Regions from separate parts of the Pedobacter sp. CFBP9032 genome, predicted to be linked through region 2. Evidence: riboswitches for the same ligand, from Rfam matches in the RefSeq annotation. Region 2 holds a riboswitch; each other region holds the start of a gene.
What was found. A riboswitch is a leader RNA that binds a small molecule or an ion and turns the genes downstream of it on or off. The one in region 2 is predicted to bind S-adenosylmethionine.

Region 1 (4,295 bases), on a different contig from region 2:
GCTGTCAAAAGAAAAAAGGCCCGTCCGGTCAGGAAAAAACAGAATCCTTTTAAACCCGAAGCGTAAAAGAAATTTTTTTGTAGCATTCATCTATCGGCTGATGCCAGCATCTACCGAAACTTTTCCCGCTACGCAGTCTTGCCACGGCTAGCCGCCGAAGGCTTCTTTCTACCTTTTTCTTGATAAAACAAGTCCCTTCTTCCTCTGGACAACGTTCATAATAATGCCTTTAATAATGTTTGCCAATGTACAAAGTGACAAATCTTATTACTATAATGCTTACATTTTACTATTTCGGATTGCAAACGGTGACTAATTTCACCGAGTAATTAGGATTTAATGGTTCATTAGTTTGTGCCAACCTTTGTGAACCCGTATTAGCGGGACAAGCAATATCTCCTGCGGCATCATAAACTAATTTCGTTCCTGAAACGACTAATTCTTTCGGCACATATACCTGTACCTTAGTAACAGAGTAACCTGAAGGAAAATAGCGTAAATAATATCCATCAGGGTGTTTCGTCCAGATACCGCTTGGCACATCTGCTCTTGGCGGTGCCATCCCAGCAACTATAGCATACTTTTCCATATCTGCGTATGTGTAATTACCCGAGGAAACCAATTGTCTGATATTATTTTCAGCTTCAAAAACTGCCCTTATGCCAGAAGGTAACTGATCTTTAGCTTTTTGCATCACATCAAATGGAAGCACCCCTAGAGCACCGCCTTCCAGCATGGTTATCTGTTGTGGACTTAGTAATTTCATGGCAGTAACTTTCACCTGTCCGTTATAATTAGCAAACCTGGTACGCGCAATAATGGTCCATAGCAATGCCTGGATATCATGCTGTTCTACCTCCGAATGTTTTTCTGCACTTTTGATTATGGCAATCACAACTTCTTCTTTTGAACCTAATACTGGCGCAAACATGTAGCCATCACCTTTAGCAGGTGCAAAAGTTCCCGCCATCAGGCAATAACTTTTATTGGTCATTTCGTAAAGTCCTTCACAAAGTAAATAGCCACCCTCCGGATTTTTCGGTAATAAATATAATGGTTGTGCTTTTAAGGTAGCTTTAAAATCAGGCATCATTTCCCCCTCACGATTCACATCTTCAAAGCTTGTGGTAATTGCACCAGGCTGTTTTAAAAATTTATCGACGCCAAGTGCCTTTGCACCCTGAGCTGTACCAACTTTTAAAAGTTTGTCTTTAAGTCCACCAAACTGCGCATGGGTATTATTGATGCTGGCAAAAAATATAGACAGTGCAAAACAGATGATTTTAGCGTTTTTCATTAATAATCAAAATTTAAATAGGTTGTACAAACTTAAAATATTAACTGTTAATTTCTTATTAATTATTTCAAGGACTATTTAATCATGAATTTTCAGCTTCAAAAACATTAATTTATCAATATTTCGAAATTTTATTTTGTGAATTGAAAATAAATTCTCACATTTGAAATATTATTTGGCGACAAGCTTAATAAAAGTCAATCTAATCGGATTGATTTATAAAGAAGTGGCGAGAGACTGGCTCTATGACCCACTGGCAACCCTCAGAAAGAGAAGGTGCCAAATCCTGACCAACTAACATGGTGTTGTTTGGTGATATAAATTAAAAAGATGAATACAATAAATCTTCAATCGCAGGGCGAAACGAGTCTTCAACTCAAGCAAATAGATATCTCTTCTATTCCGTTTATTTGTTGCGATATGCAGGTAATTACTTGTATGTGCTGTTGCATATAGTAATTTAAAAAACTTCCTCATTTGTTTATTTTCAAACTGGAAGGTCCTGGTTATTCAGGATACGCCCCTAGCCTGGAATTTCTTCTTTCTAAAGCTTGAAAATCTAAGTTCAATTTATTCATTAACAGTTAACTACTCATTCAATTTTAAATTATGTCAGCTTCCTATAAATTTGAAACCCTTCAGTTGCATGCCGGTCAGGAAATAGACCCTACAACTGGTTCACGTGCAGTTCCAATCTATCAAACCACTTCTTATGGTTTTAAAAATGCAGAACATGGTGCGAACCTTTTTGCATTGAAAGAATTCGGCAACATCTACACCCGCCTGATGAACCCGACCACAGATGTATTTGAAAAAAGGATTGCAGCGTTAGAAGGCGGTGTTGCTGCATTGGCAGTTGCGTCCGGGCAGGCGGCGCAATTTATAGCGCTTCATAATATTTTGGAAGCAGGTGATCACATTGTTTCATCCTCGCATGTTTATGGCGGAACCTACAACCAGTTTAAGGTTGCTTTTAAACGCCTAGGCATTCAGGTTGATTTTGTTAATCCGGATGTTCCTGAAGAATTTGAACAAAGCATTAAAGAAAATACCAAAGCAATCTATTTAGAAACTATAGGAAACCCTTCTTTTAGCGTTCCTGATTTCGAAAAGATTGCTGCTATTGCGAAGAAATATGATATCCCCTTTATTGTTGATAATACCTTTGGTGCTGGTGGGTATTTATTTAAACCACTAGAGCATGGTGCGAACATCGTAGTAGAATCTGCAACTAAATGGATTGGAGGCCATGGTACCAGTATCGGTGGCGTTATCGTAGATGGTGGAAGTTACAACTGGGGAAATGGCAAATTCACGCAATTTACAGAACCCTCTGAAGGCTATCACGGATTGGTTTTTAATGATGTATTCGGTATTGGCGGGCCTTTCGGAAATATTCAATTCATCATCCGTGCCCGTGTAGAAGGCTTGAGAGATTTAGGGCCGGCACTTTCCCCTTTCAATTCATTTCTTCTATTGCAAGGATTAGAAACCTTATCGCTTCGCGTGCAACGCCATGTAGATAATGCTTTGGAGCTGGCCACGTGGCTGGAAAATCATTCATTGGTAAAGGAAGTTCATTATCCTGGTTTAGCCAGCAGCCCTTATCACAATCTGGCAAAAAAGTACTTAAGTAATGGTTTTGGTGGTGTATTGTCTTTTGAACTAAACGGAACTAAAGAAAATGCAAGTCAGCTCATTGATAGCTTAAAATTGGTTTCTCACCTGGCTAATGTTGGTGATGCGAAGACGCTGATTATTCAGCCTTCAGCCACTACGCATCAGCAGTTAAGTGGTGAGGCGCAATTAGCTGCAGGAGTAAAACCAAATGCCGTAAGAGTTTCAGTTGGCATTGAACATATTGATGATATTAAAGCTGATTTTGAGCAAGCTTTCGCTGCCATAAACGCAGAGAATATCCATGCATAAGTGGCAAAGAATTTAAGCTTTTTTTAACGACAGTACATTACAACATGCAAAACAGTATAGACAATAGCAATTCAGCGCATTTCGCGGCAACCTATCATCATCATAAATCATTCAAATTAGAAAGCGGAAAAAAGATTCAAAATCTTCAGGTTGCTTATCAAACCTATGGAAAGCTTAATGCCAGCAAAAGTAATGTGATTTGGGTATGCCATGCCCTAACCGCTAATGCAGATGTTTTTGAATGGTGGGAAGGTTTATTTGGGCCGAATGCCTTGTTTAATCCGGAAGATCATTATATCGTATGTGCAAATGTTTTAGGTTCTAATTATGGCACCACAAATCCGTTAAGTACAAACCCGACGACTGGTTTATCGTATTACCTGTCTTTTCCCCAGTTTACCATTCGCGATTTTGTATCTGCACACCAGTTGCTGGCCAATCACTTAGGAATTGAATCTATTAAATTGCTAATTGGCGGTTCTTTAGGCGGTCAGCAAGCAGTAGAATGGGGAATTATTGAACCATCACGTATTGAGAATTTAATTCTCGTAGCTACAAATGCGGTACATTCTCCCTGGGGAATAGCCTTTAACGAAAGTCAACGTTTGGCAATTGCTACAGATAGAACTTTTTTTGCCAATCAGCCTAACGGCGGAAGTAAAGGTTTAAAAACTGCAAGAAGCATTGCACTTTTGAGTTATAGAACCTACAATGCTTATGGCAATACACAGGTGGAAAGTGTAAATGATAAGACAGATCATTTTAGGGCCTCATCCTATCAGAATTACCAGGGTGAAAAGTTGATCAATCGTTTCAACGCTTATAGTTATTATTATCTAACTAAAGCGATGGATAGCCATAATGTTGGTCGCAATAGAAATAGTATTGCAGAAGCATTACAGCTAATCACTGCAAATACATTGGTAATCGGAATTGAAAACGATTTTCTGTTTCCATTATCGGAACAAAAATTCCTGGCAGACCAAATTAACAATGCAAAATTTGCTGCTATTCACTCCGAATATGGTCATGATGGTTTTTTAATTGAAACGAATGCTTTAACAAATAT
Region 2 (4,295 bases):
GAGGCATCTAATACATGGATGGCAGGACCAGAATAGTTTGGTGCCACCTTAACAGCCGCATGAATCCTTGAGGTTGTAGCGCCGCCTATAATTAATGGAATGGTAAAATTCTCGCGTTCCATTTCTTTGGCAAAGTGAACCATTTCATCAAGAGACGGTGTGATTAATCCACTTAAGCCAATAATATCTGCATTGATTTCTTTGGCTTTTTTAATGATTTCCTGCGCCGGAACCATCACGCCCATATCTACAATTTCGAAGTTATTACACGCTAAAACTACGCCTACAATATTTTTACCGATGTCATGTACATCTCCTTTTACGGTAGCCATCAGCACTCTTCCTGCTGATGAACTCTGATTCTGATCGGGATTATCTAATTTCTCCTGTTCTATAAATGGCAATAAGTAAGCTACAGCCTTTTTCATTACTCTGGCCGATTTCACCACCTGGGGCAGGAACATTTTCCCAGCGCCAAATAAATCACCCACAATATTCATCCCATCCATTAAAGGTCCTTCAATTACCTGGATTGGGCGGGCATATTTTTGACGGGCTTCTTCCACGTCATCGTCCAGATATTCTACAATTCCTTTAACTAAAGAGTGAGATAAACGTTCCTCAACAGATCCCTTTCTCCATTCTTCATCCTTTACAATTTCTTTACCCTTAGATTTTACGGTATCAGCATACTCTACTAAACGCTCAGTAGCATCATCCCGTCTATTCAAAAGTACATCTTCTACCCTTTCTAAAAGTTCTGGTGGAATTTCCTGATAAACCTCCAGCATCCCGGCATTTACAATCCCCATATCCAAACCAGCCTGAATAGCATGGTAAAGAAAGGCAGAGTGCATCGCTTCCCGAACAGTATTGTTCCCTCTAAATGAGAAAGAGATGTTGGAAACGCCGCCACTTACTTTTGCATGTGGCAGGTTTTCCTTAATCCACCGGGTGGCATTAATAAAATCAACCGCATAATTATTATGCTCTTCCAATCCGGTGGCTACCGTTAAAATATTAGGGTCAAAAATGATATCCTCTGCCGGAAATCCAATTTCGTGCACCAAAATATCATAACTTCTTTTACAGATTTCTTTTCTCCGCTCGTAGTTATCAGCCTGACCTTGTTCATCAAAGGCCATCACTACTACTGCAGCACCATATTGCATAATCTTTCTGGCGCTTTCCCGAAATTTATCTTCTCCTTCTTTTAAGGAAATCGAATTCACAATTCCTTTTCCCTGCAAACATTTCAAGCCATTTTCAATAACCGACCATTTTGAGGAATCGACCATGATGGGCAACTTTGCAATGTCTGGTTCAGAAGCGATGAGGTTTAGAAACTTAGTCATGGCGGCTTCAGAATCAAGCATTCCCTCATCCATGTTCACGTCAATCACCTGTGCGCCACCTTCCACCTGTTGCAAGGCTACGGCAAGCGCAGCTTCATAATCACCCCCCAAAATCAGTTTTGAAAATTTAGGCGAACCAGTAATGTTGGTCCGCTCTCCAATGTTTACAAAAATGCTTTCTGGTGTAATGGTTACAGGTTCAAGACCACTTAAACGCATAAACGGTTGTATTTCCGGAATTTTTCTTGGCGATGCTTTTCGCGCATTTGCGGCTATACAGCCAATATGATCGGGTGTGGTACCACAACAACCGCCTACAATATTTACGAAACCAGAAGCAATAAAATCATCAACCAAATGAGCGGTTTCATGCGGCTGCTCATCATATGCTCCAAATTCATTTGGCAAACCTGCATTTGGATAAGCCGAAACATAACATCCTGCTTTTGCAGCCAGTTCCTCAATATGCGGACGCATTTCTTTCGCACCCAACGCACAATTAAAACCAATACTTAATGGCTTCGCATGCATTACCGAGTTTAAAAAAGCCTCTGCCGTTTGTCCTGATAAAGTTCTACCCGAAGCATCGGTAATGGTTCCGGAAATCATGATTTCCAGTTTACGCCCAATTACTTCTTCATATTTTTTAATGGCAACAATGGCCACTTTTGCATTCAGGGTATCAAAAATAGTTTCAATCAGCAATACGTCAGATCCACCATCTACCAAACCGCGTACCTGTTCATAGTAAGCAGTTTCCAATTCATCAAAGTAAACCGCCCGGTAACCTGGATCATTTACATTAGGAGACATGGAAAGAGTTCTATTCGTTGGACCAATCGCACCGGCAACGAAACATTTACGATCTGGATTAGCCGCCATAAATTCATCAGCAGCTTCTTTTGCTACCTTCGCACCTTCGTAACTGAGTTCATAAGAAAGATCTTCCATCTGGTAATCAGCCATAGAAATTCTTTGCGTGCTAAAGGTATTGGTCTCAATGATATCTGCGCCAGCGGCCAGGTACTCGAGATGAATGGCTTTAATAATATCCGGACGAGTAATGTTAAGCAAATCATTGTTGCCTTTTACGTCACATGGGTGATCTTTGAACCGTTCTCCTCTAAAATCCTCTTCGGTAAGTGTATAACGTTGAATCATAGTGCCCATTGCACCGTCGATTACTAAAATCCGTTTTTCTAATTCTGCTCTTATGCTCATTGTTGTTTAGTAGCAATTAGTTAGTATCACCTATCAAGATATGCTTGATGAACGACCTAACCTCAGATATAAGCAAAAAGTATGAATTATCTTTCTGATACTTGACACTTTATACCTGATATTTAAAAAGCTTATTCAAAAAAGTTGGCACATGGATAGTACTTCCTTAACTTATCTTTCTCCCGGCTAACCGAGATTAGAATGTAGCACCTTGTTGGCACAGGTTGCTAAGACTTCGTTGGGTCTAATCCCTCCGTCTTTCTTAATAAGCATACAAAAATGCAACAAAGCAACATCATTTCCAAAATTTATCGCTTCGCTGCCAAATAAAATTACAAAGGCCATGCAAATATGCACAGCCTTTAAAATAATGTTCTGCAATTAACCTGAAACCATACAAAAGCAATGGTTAAGGGTTTTTAGTAAATTATCTTCTGCTACCAAAAAGACGCAATAGCGAAACAAATAAATTAATAAATGTAATATAAAGCGACAAAGCACCCATTATTGCTAATTTTTTGCTGTCGGCCAATGCAATTTCATTTCCGCTTTCATCCAAACCTTCGCCAATTCTTTTAATTTCCTGAACCTTGTAAGCAGTAAGCGCTGTAAAAATAGCCACGCCAACAAAGCCTAAAATATAGTTTAAAGTATCGCTACCGATAAAGAAGTTAATCAAACTTACCACCACTAATCCAATTACACCAGCCATCAGAATCGGTCCGAATTTACTCAAATCCACATCTGTTGTATATCCCATTATGGCCATAACAGCAAAAATTATCGCAGCTGCAACGAAGCATATGGCGATAGATGCCGAGGTATAAATTAGGAGAATAAAGCCTAGCATAACGCCAGTAAGCAAAGAGTATAACAGAAATATGCCCACTAATGCAGGAAATGATAACCTTTGCATTGCGGCGCCCATGATCATTACTAAACCCAGTGGCGCGAAAATGGCGATGTATCCAAATATGGTAAATCCTTTTTCAGCTACTAAGTAAGATAAGATTCCCGGAGAATTTGCTAATACAAATGCAGAAACGCTTGAAACGATTAACGCAACGAACATCCATAAGAATACGCTGGCAAAGAATTTTTTAGACACTGAGTTTTCCTGTACGAAAACACTATTGCCCTGATATTGATAATTTTGTTGTTCCATTTTTATTTGTGTATTTAAATGATTTTAAAAATAATACTTTAATTCAGTCTTTTTGTCAGCATTTCTTCAACTTTCTTAAAGAACTGTAGTGGTTTTAAGGTACGCCAGGGCAGGTTATCGAAAGCACCACCAAAGTTGATGTAATAATCGATGTTGTTATCTTTAAATTCCCTGATTACATGTTCCTGAAAGTTTACCCCAACAATCCAGCCATCTTCTACTTCCTGAAACCACTCTTCATAATAACTGTCATCTGAGGAATGAAAATTCAGCACATTTTCACCAATTAAAATGAACTTGTTAATTCCTTCATCCATCATCAACTCCAGAATATCGCGCTTAAGCAACATAATATCATTATTAATGGCGTCGTTCCACTCGCCAATAAATTCTATAATGGCATAACTGTGGTCATAATCGGCATATAATACTTTCATATATAAAGTATTCGAACCAAACTCATCCCATTGTGGGTGAAGCAAAAAATTATAGATCTGCTTATCAAAGTATAACTCAGAATATTCGGTATTATAAAATGGCGAACGCTCATCTTC
Region 3 (4,295 bases), on a different contig from region 2:
TTTCGGTTGGTGAGCCACCAACCGAAAGTATAATTTATTACGGCTGTCATGTTAAGCTTGTCGAAACACGATAAGCACATGTTCTTACAAGTTCGGGATCAGCTTCCAAATTGACGATACTGCCCTTGTATGGAAGTTCCTTATTAATTTATCCAGCTGATTCTTATTCCTTAAGCAAGGCATCAATTTCAGTATTAAACTCTTTCACGAAATCAGTATAGTACTTTCCGGTTGCCGGGCCGCTGTATCCGGTATGGATTTGCGCTACTTCACCCTTTTTATTGATGATGATCGTTGTTGGGAAGGAAAGAAAATTACTTAAAGCGGGTAATGACTCAGCCACTAGTTTTTTATCTGGCGTACCAGCGATGACCTGATCATATTGAATATCAAATTTTTCTCTAAACCTGCTTAGCGCTTTACGTACATAGGCAGAATCCAGTTGTCTTTCGTAATGGATTCCGATAACTTCTACACCACGATTCCGATTTTCTTTATACCATGGAGCAATAAATGAAGCCTCATCCACACAGTTTGGGCACCAGGTACCAGTGATGGTTAATATCACTACCTTATTCTTAAATTTATCATCGCTCAGCGAGATTTTCTTTCCGTCAACATCCGGAAAAGAGAAGTCGAGAGTTTTGTATCCCTCTTTCAGATAGGTTAATTTATAGGCATCTGGCAAGGTTGCATTTTCATTATGCTTGCCAATAAATGGGGTATTTCCCCTTGCGCTTACCACCTCACCGGTAAGTGTGCCATCTTTAGCAAAACTTCCTTTATAATAAGATGGGCCTGAGCCTATGAAACTTGATAAATAAAAATCATTGCCTTCCACAATTCCTTCCAGATAACGGGAGTCTCCGGTAACACGTAAAAATGTTCCTGAGATTTTATTTCCCTGTTGTTTAAAAAGCCCGACAGCATTTTCCTCTTTCCCGGCAGGAGATTTAAACGTTACATCATATTTGCCAGAAAAATCTGCTGCAGCTGCTTTACCATTAGCTTTGAATCGATAATCTTTTCCTCTCGTTGCGCTTACTGCCAAAGGTGTTCCGGATTTATCCTGTTTTCTTAATGTTCCAACGAGTGAATCGCCGGAAATTTTAAATGCCAGTTCGTTGTCAAACTGATCTAAAGAAACTAAAATAGAATCTGATGTCTGCTTTACAATGCCACCTTCAAAACGTTCTTCAGCATTTAGGAAAACCAAATGCGGTTGATCTGTGCCTTTGGTTATTTCAAAATTAAATGGAACTTCTACGCCAGGTTTAATTTCAAAAGCACCACGCCATTTGCCATTTGGAACAAAAGCAGTCGTTAATTTTTTTGCAGGAGAATTTTTTGTGTGTGTTTGTGCTTGTAAAGTTTGCGAAAGCGTAAATGCAAATAGCAGAAATAAAGAAGATTTTATATTCATAGTGTGTTTTCGATCTAATGATAATGCCACAAAGGTAAGCATGAAATTAATGGAGAAAAAATATTTTCAATAAAATCTATAGAATTTGTAGTCATTATGATTTTTATATTATCTTTGCGGCAGTTATTTTAAAATACTTATCAAGAAAGGTGGAGGGAATGGCCCTACGAAACCTTAGCAACCAGCTTTAAAAAGCGATGGTGCTAATTCCATCCCAAAGCAATTTGGGTGAGTTAAGTCAGTTGAATGCAAATTATTATGTAATAATATATGAGAGCACTCCTGATTTTACGGGCGTGCTTTTTTTATAAGCCAGTTTCGCAATCCTGATGAGTATTGATTTAGCGTTAAAGTAAATTTGATGGAAAAAACTAACAAAAAACAGTCAATTCAAAAAGTAAATTCAGGTACCTTATTAAGCCTCCGAATGTGCAAGGGTATATATTGCTGTAGTGGCTAATACATACCAAATCTATTCAATTAATTAAATAATTATTTATGTCTGCTAAAAAATCGCCTGATGGCGAACTGGAATTGCTTTGCCGTGATTTTTTACAGTCAACATTTTTTAATGACCATTAATCACACCTAATTATGTTTAATAAAATAAAGCTTCAGGCAATACTATTTTTGCTCTTGCTTTCCAACTTCGTTCAGGCACAAACTATTGCAATTTCCGGAACGGTAAAAGCCGCCACAGGTGAAACGTTGCCGGGAGTTTCGGTATTTGTAAAGGGAACAAAGCAAGCCGTAACTACTGATAATAATGGTGCTTTCAGCATTTCAGTGGCAGGAAAAAGCACCTTGGTTTTCTCTTATATTGGTTTTGCTAGCCGCGAAGTAGAAGTAGCCGAAGCAACAAAAACGCTGGTGGTAACGCTGAGCGATGGTGAGAATGCACTGGATGAAGTGGTGGTAACAGCCTTGGGAATCTCCAGACAGAAGAAATCTCTGGGTTACGCGGTTCAGGAATTAAAAGGCGAAAGCTTAACTGAAGCTCGGGAATCTAACCTGGTAAACGCACTTGCTGGTAAAGTGGCCGGGGTTAGGGTAACGAATAGCCAGGGCGATATGGGATCTTCACGCGTAGTTATTCGTGGCGAAACTTCTATTTCAGGGAATAACCAGCCATTATTTGTAGTGGATGGAATTCCGGTAGATAACTCACAACTTAACTCTGCCGGTGCGAGAGATTATGCCAATGCCATATCTGATATTAATCCTAATGATATTGAATCAATCAGTGTATTGAAAGGTCCGAATGCTGCGGCTTTATATGGCTCGAGAGCTGCTGCGGGGGTAATCATTATCAAAACCAAAACTGGTAAATCTAAAAAGGGCTTAGGGATTTCTTTCAACTCCAATGCTGTAATTGAAAGTTTGTTAACCTTACCGAAATACCAAGATGTATTCGGACAAGGTTCTGAAGGTAAATTCAGCTATGTAGATGGAAAAGGTGCCGGGATAAATGACGGCGTTGATGAAAGTTGGGGTCCTAGAATGGATGGGCGTTTAATTCCTCAATTCTTTTCTAAAGGCGTAGCCGTTCCGTTTGTTGCAAATCCCGATAATGTGAGAGATTTCTTTGAAACAGGTTATTCTTTGGCTAACGGTTTATCTATCGAAGATGCCAGCGATAAATTTGATTACCGCTTATCCTACAATAACCTGAAACAAGTAGGCATTGTGCCCAACTCTGGTCAGGGTAAAAACTCTTTTGCTTTAAATACCACGTTGCGGTTAACACCGAAATTAACCATCACTGCAAATGCAAATTATAGCAAACTGGCTTCTGATAACCTACCGGGAACTGGTGGTTCAAGGTCAACCAGTACCATGTTACAGTTTGCCTGGTTCGGTAGACAGGTAGATATTAACAGGCTGAAAGATTATTTGGATGAAAATGGAAATACTTTTAATTGGAATAATAGCTATTACAGCAATCCATATTGGGTAGCTTATGAAAATACAGTGGCTCAAAACAGAAACAGGATTATCGGAAGTGTGGGCTTAAACTATAAAATTATTGATGGCCTGAACTTCAATTTCCGTTCTGGAACAGATTATTATAATGATCGCCGGAAGATTAAAATCGCCTATGGCACAAATGGGACACCATTTGGCTCTTATACTGAAAGTGCTTTCACCGTAAATGAAAACAATACCGATGCGACTTTAAGCTATAACAAGCAGCTAAATGATGACTTCAGTTTAGAAGCTTTATTAGGAGGGAACATTCGGTCCAGATATATTGAGCAGAATGATCAGAGTGCCCCACGCCTTGCTGTTGCTGGTTTATACACGCTAAGTAATTCAAGAGATCCTTTAACTTCTTCGAATAATTACAGCGAGTTAAAATCTTATAGTGGTTACGCATCTGCGCAAATTGGCTTTAGAAATTATTTGTTCGCCAACATCACGGCGCGTAATGATTGGTCATCTACCTTACCAGCGGCAAACCGGTCATATTTCTATCCCTCATTTAATGGAAGTTTGGTGCTTACAGAAGCATTTGACATTAAAAGTGAAGTATTGGATTATGCGAAAATTCGCGGAGGTTGGTCTAAAGTGGGTAAAGATGCAGATCCATATCGTTTGCTGAACACCTATACTTCTGGCGCACCATTTGGATCTAGTCCTCAGCTTACACCATCTGCTACAGATTTAAATCCAAATTTAAAACCAGAAACCACTACCTCATCAGAGTTAGGTGCAGAGGCCGTATTGTTTAACAAGCGATTGCGTTTTGATTTAAGTGTTTACAATACCAATAGTTACGATCAGATTCTGAGTGTTGATGTGAGTCAGAGTACAGGCTTCAGATCTAAATTGCTGAATGCAGGCAAAATTAATAATAAGGGAATTGAAGTGC

Region 1: it holds a riboswitch for S-adenosylmethionine, as region 2 does, so the genes downstream of both, SOM16_RS07980 (O-acetylhomoserine aminocarboxypropyltransferase/cysteine synthase) here and metH (methionine synthase) in region 2, are expected to answer to the same signal.
Region 3: it holds a riboswitch for S-adenosylmethionine, as region 2 does, so the genes downstream of both, SOM16_RS01325 (SusC/RagA family TonB-linked outer membrane protein) here and metH (methionine synthase) in region 2, are expected to answer to the same signal.

Annotation. Positions count from the first base shown of each region.
Region 1 covers NZ_JAXCWE010000003.1:332,790-337,084, forward strand. The annotation lists gene SOM16_RS07975 (hypothetical protein) at 290-1,297, opposite strand; SAM riboswitch class I at 1,511-1,621, shown strand; gene SOM16_RS07980 (O-acetylhomoserine aminocarboxypropyltransferase/cysteine synthase) at 1,907-3,226, shown strand; gene SOM16_RS07985 (homoserine O-acetyltransferase family protein) at 3,271-4,295, shown strand, end outside.
Region 2 covers NZ_JAXCWE010000006.1:188,046-192,340, forward strand. The annotation lists gene metH (methionine synthase) at 1-2,576, opposite strand, end outside; SAM riboswitch class I at 2,745-2,848, opposite strand; gene SOM16_RS13350 (Bax inhibitor-1/YccA family protein) at 3,004-3,741, opposite strand; gene SOM16_RS13355 (hypothetical protein) at 3,780-4,295, opposite strand, start outside.
Region 3 covers NZ_JAXCWE010000001.1:301,873-306,167, reverse strand. The annotation lists gene SOM16_RS01330 (TlpA disulfide reductase family protein) at 164-1,423, opposite strand; SAM riboswitch class I at 1,558-1,663, shown strand; gene SOM16_RS01325 (SusC/RagA family TonB-linked outer membrane protein) at 2,018-4,295, shown strand, end outside.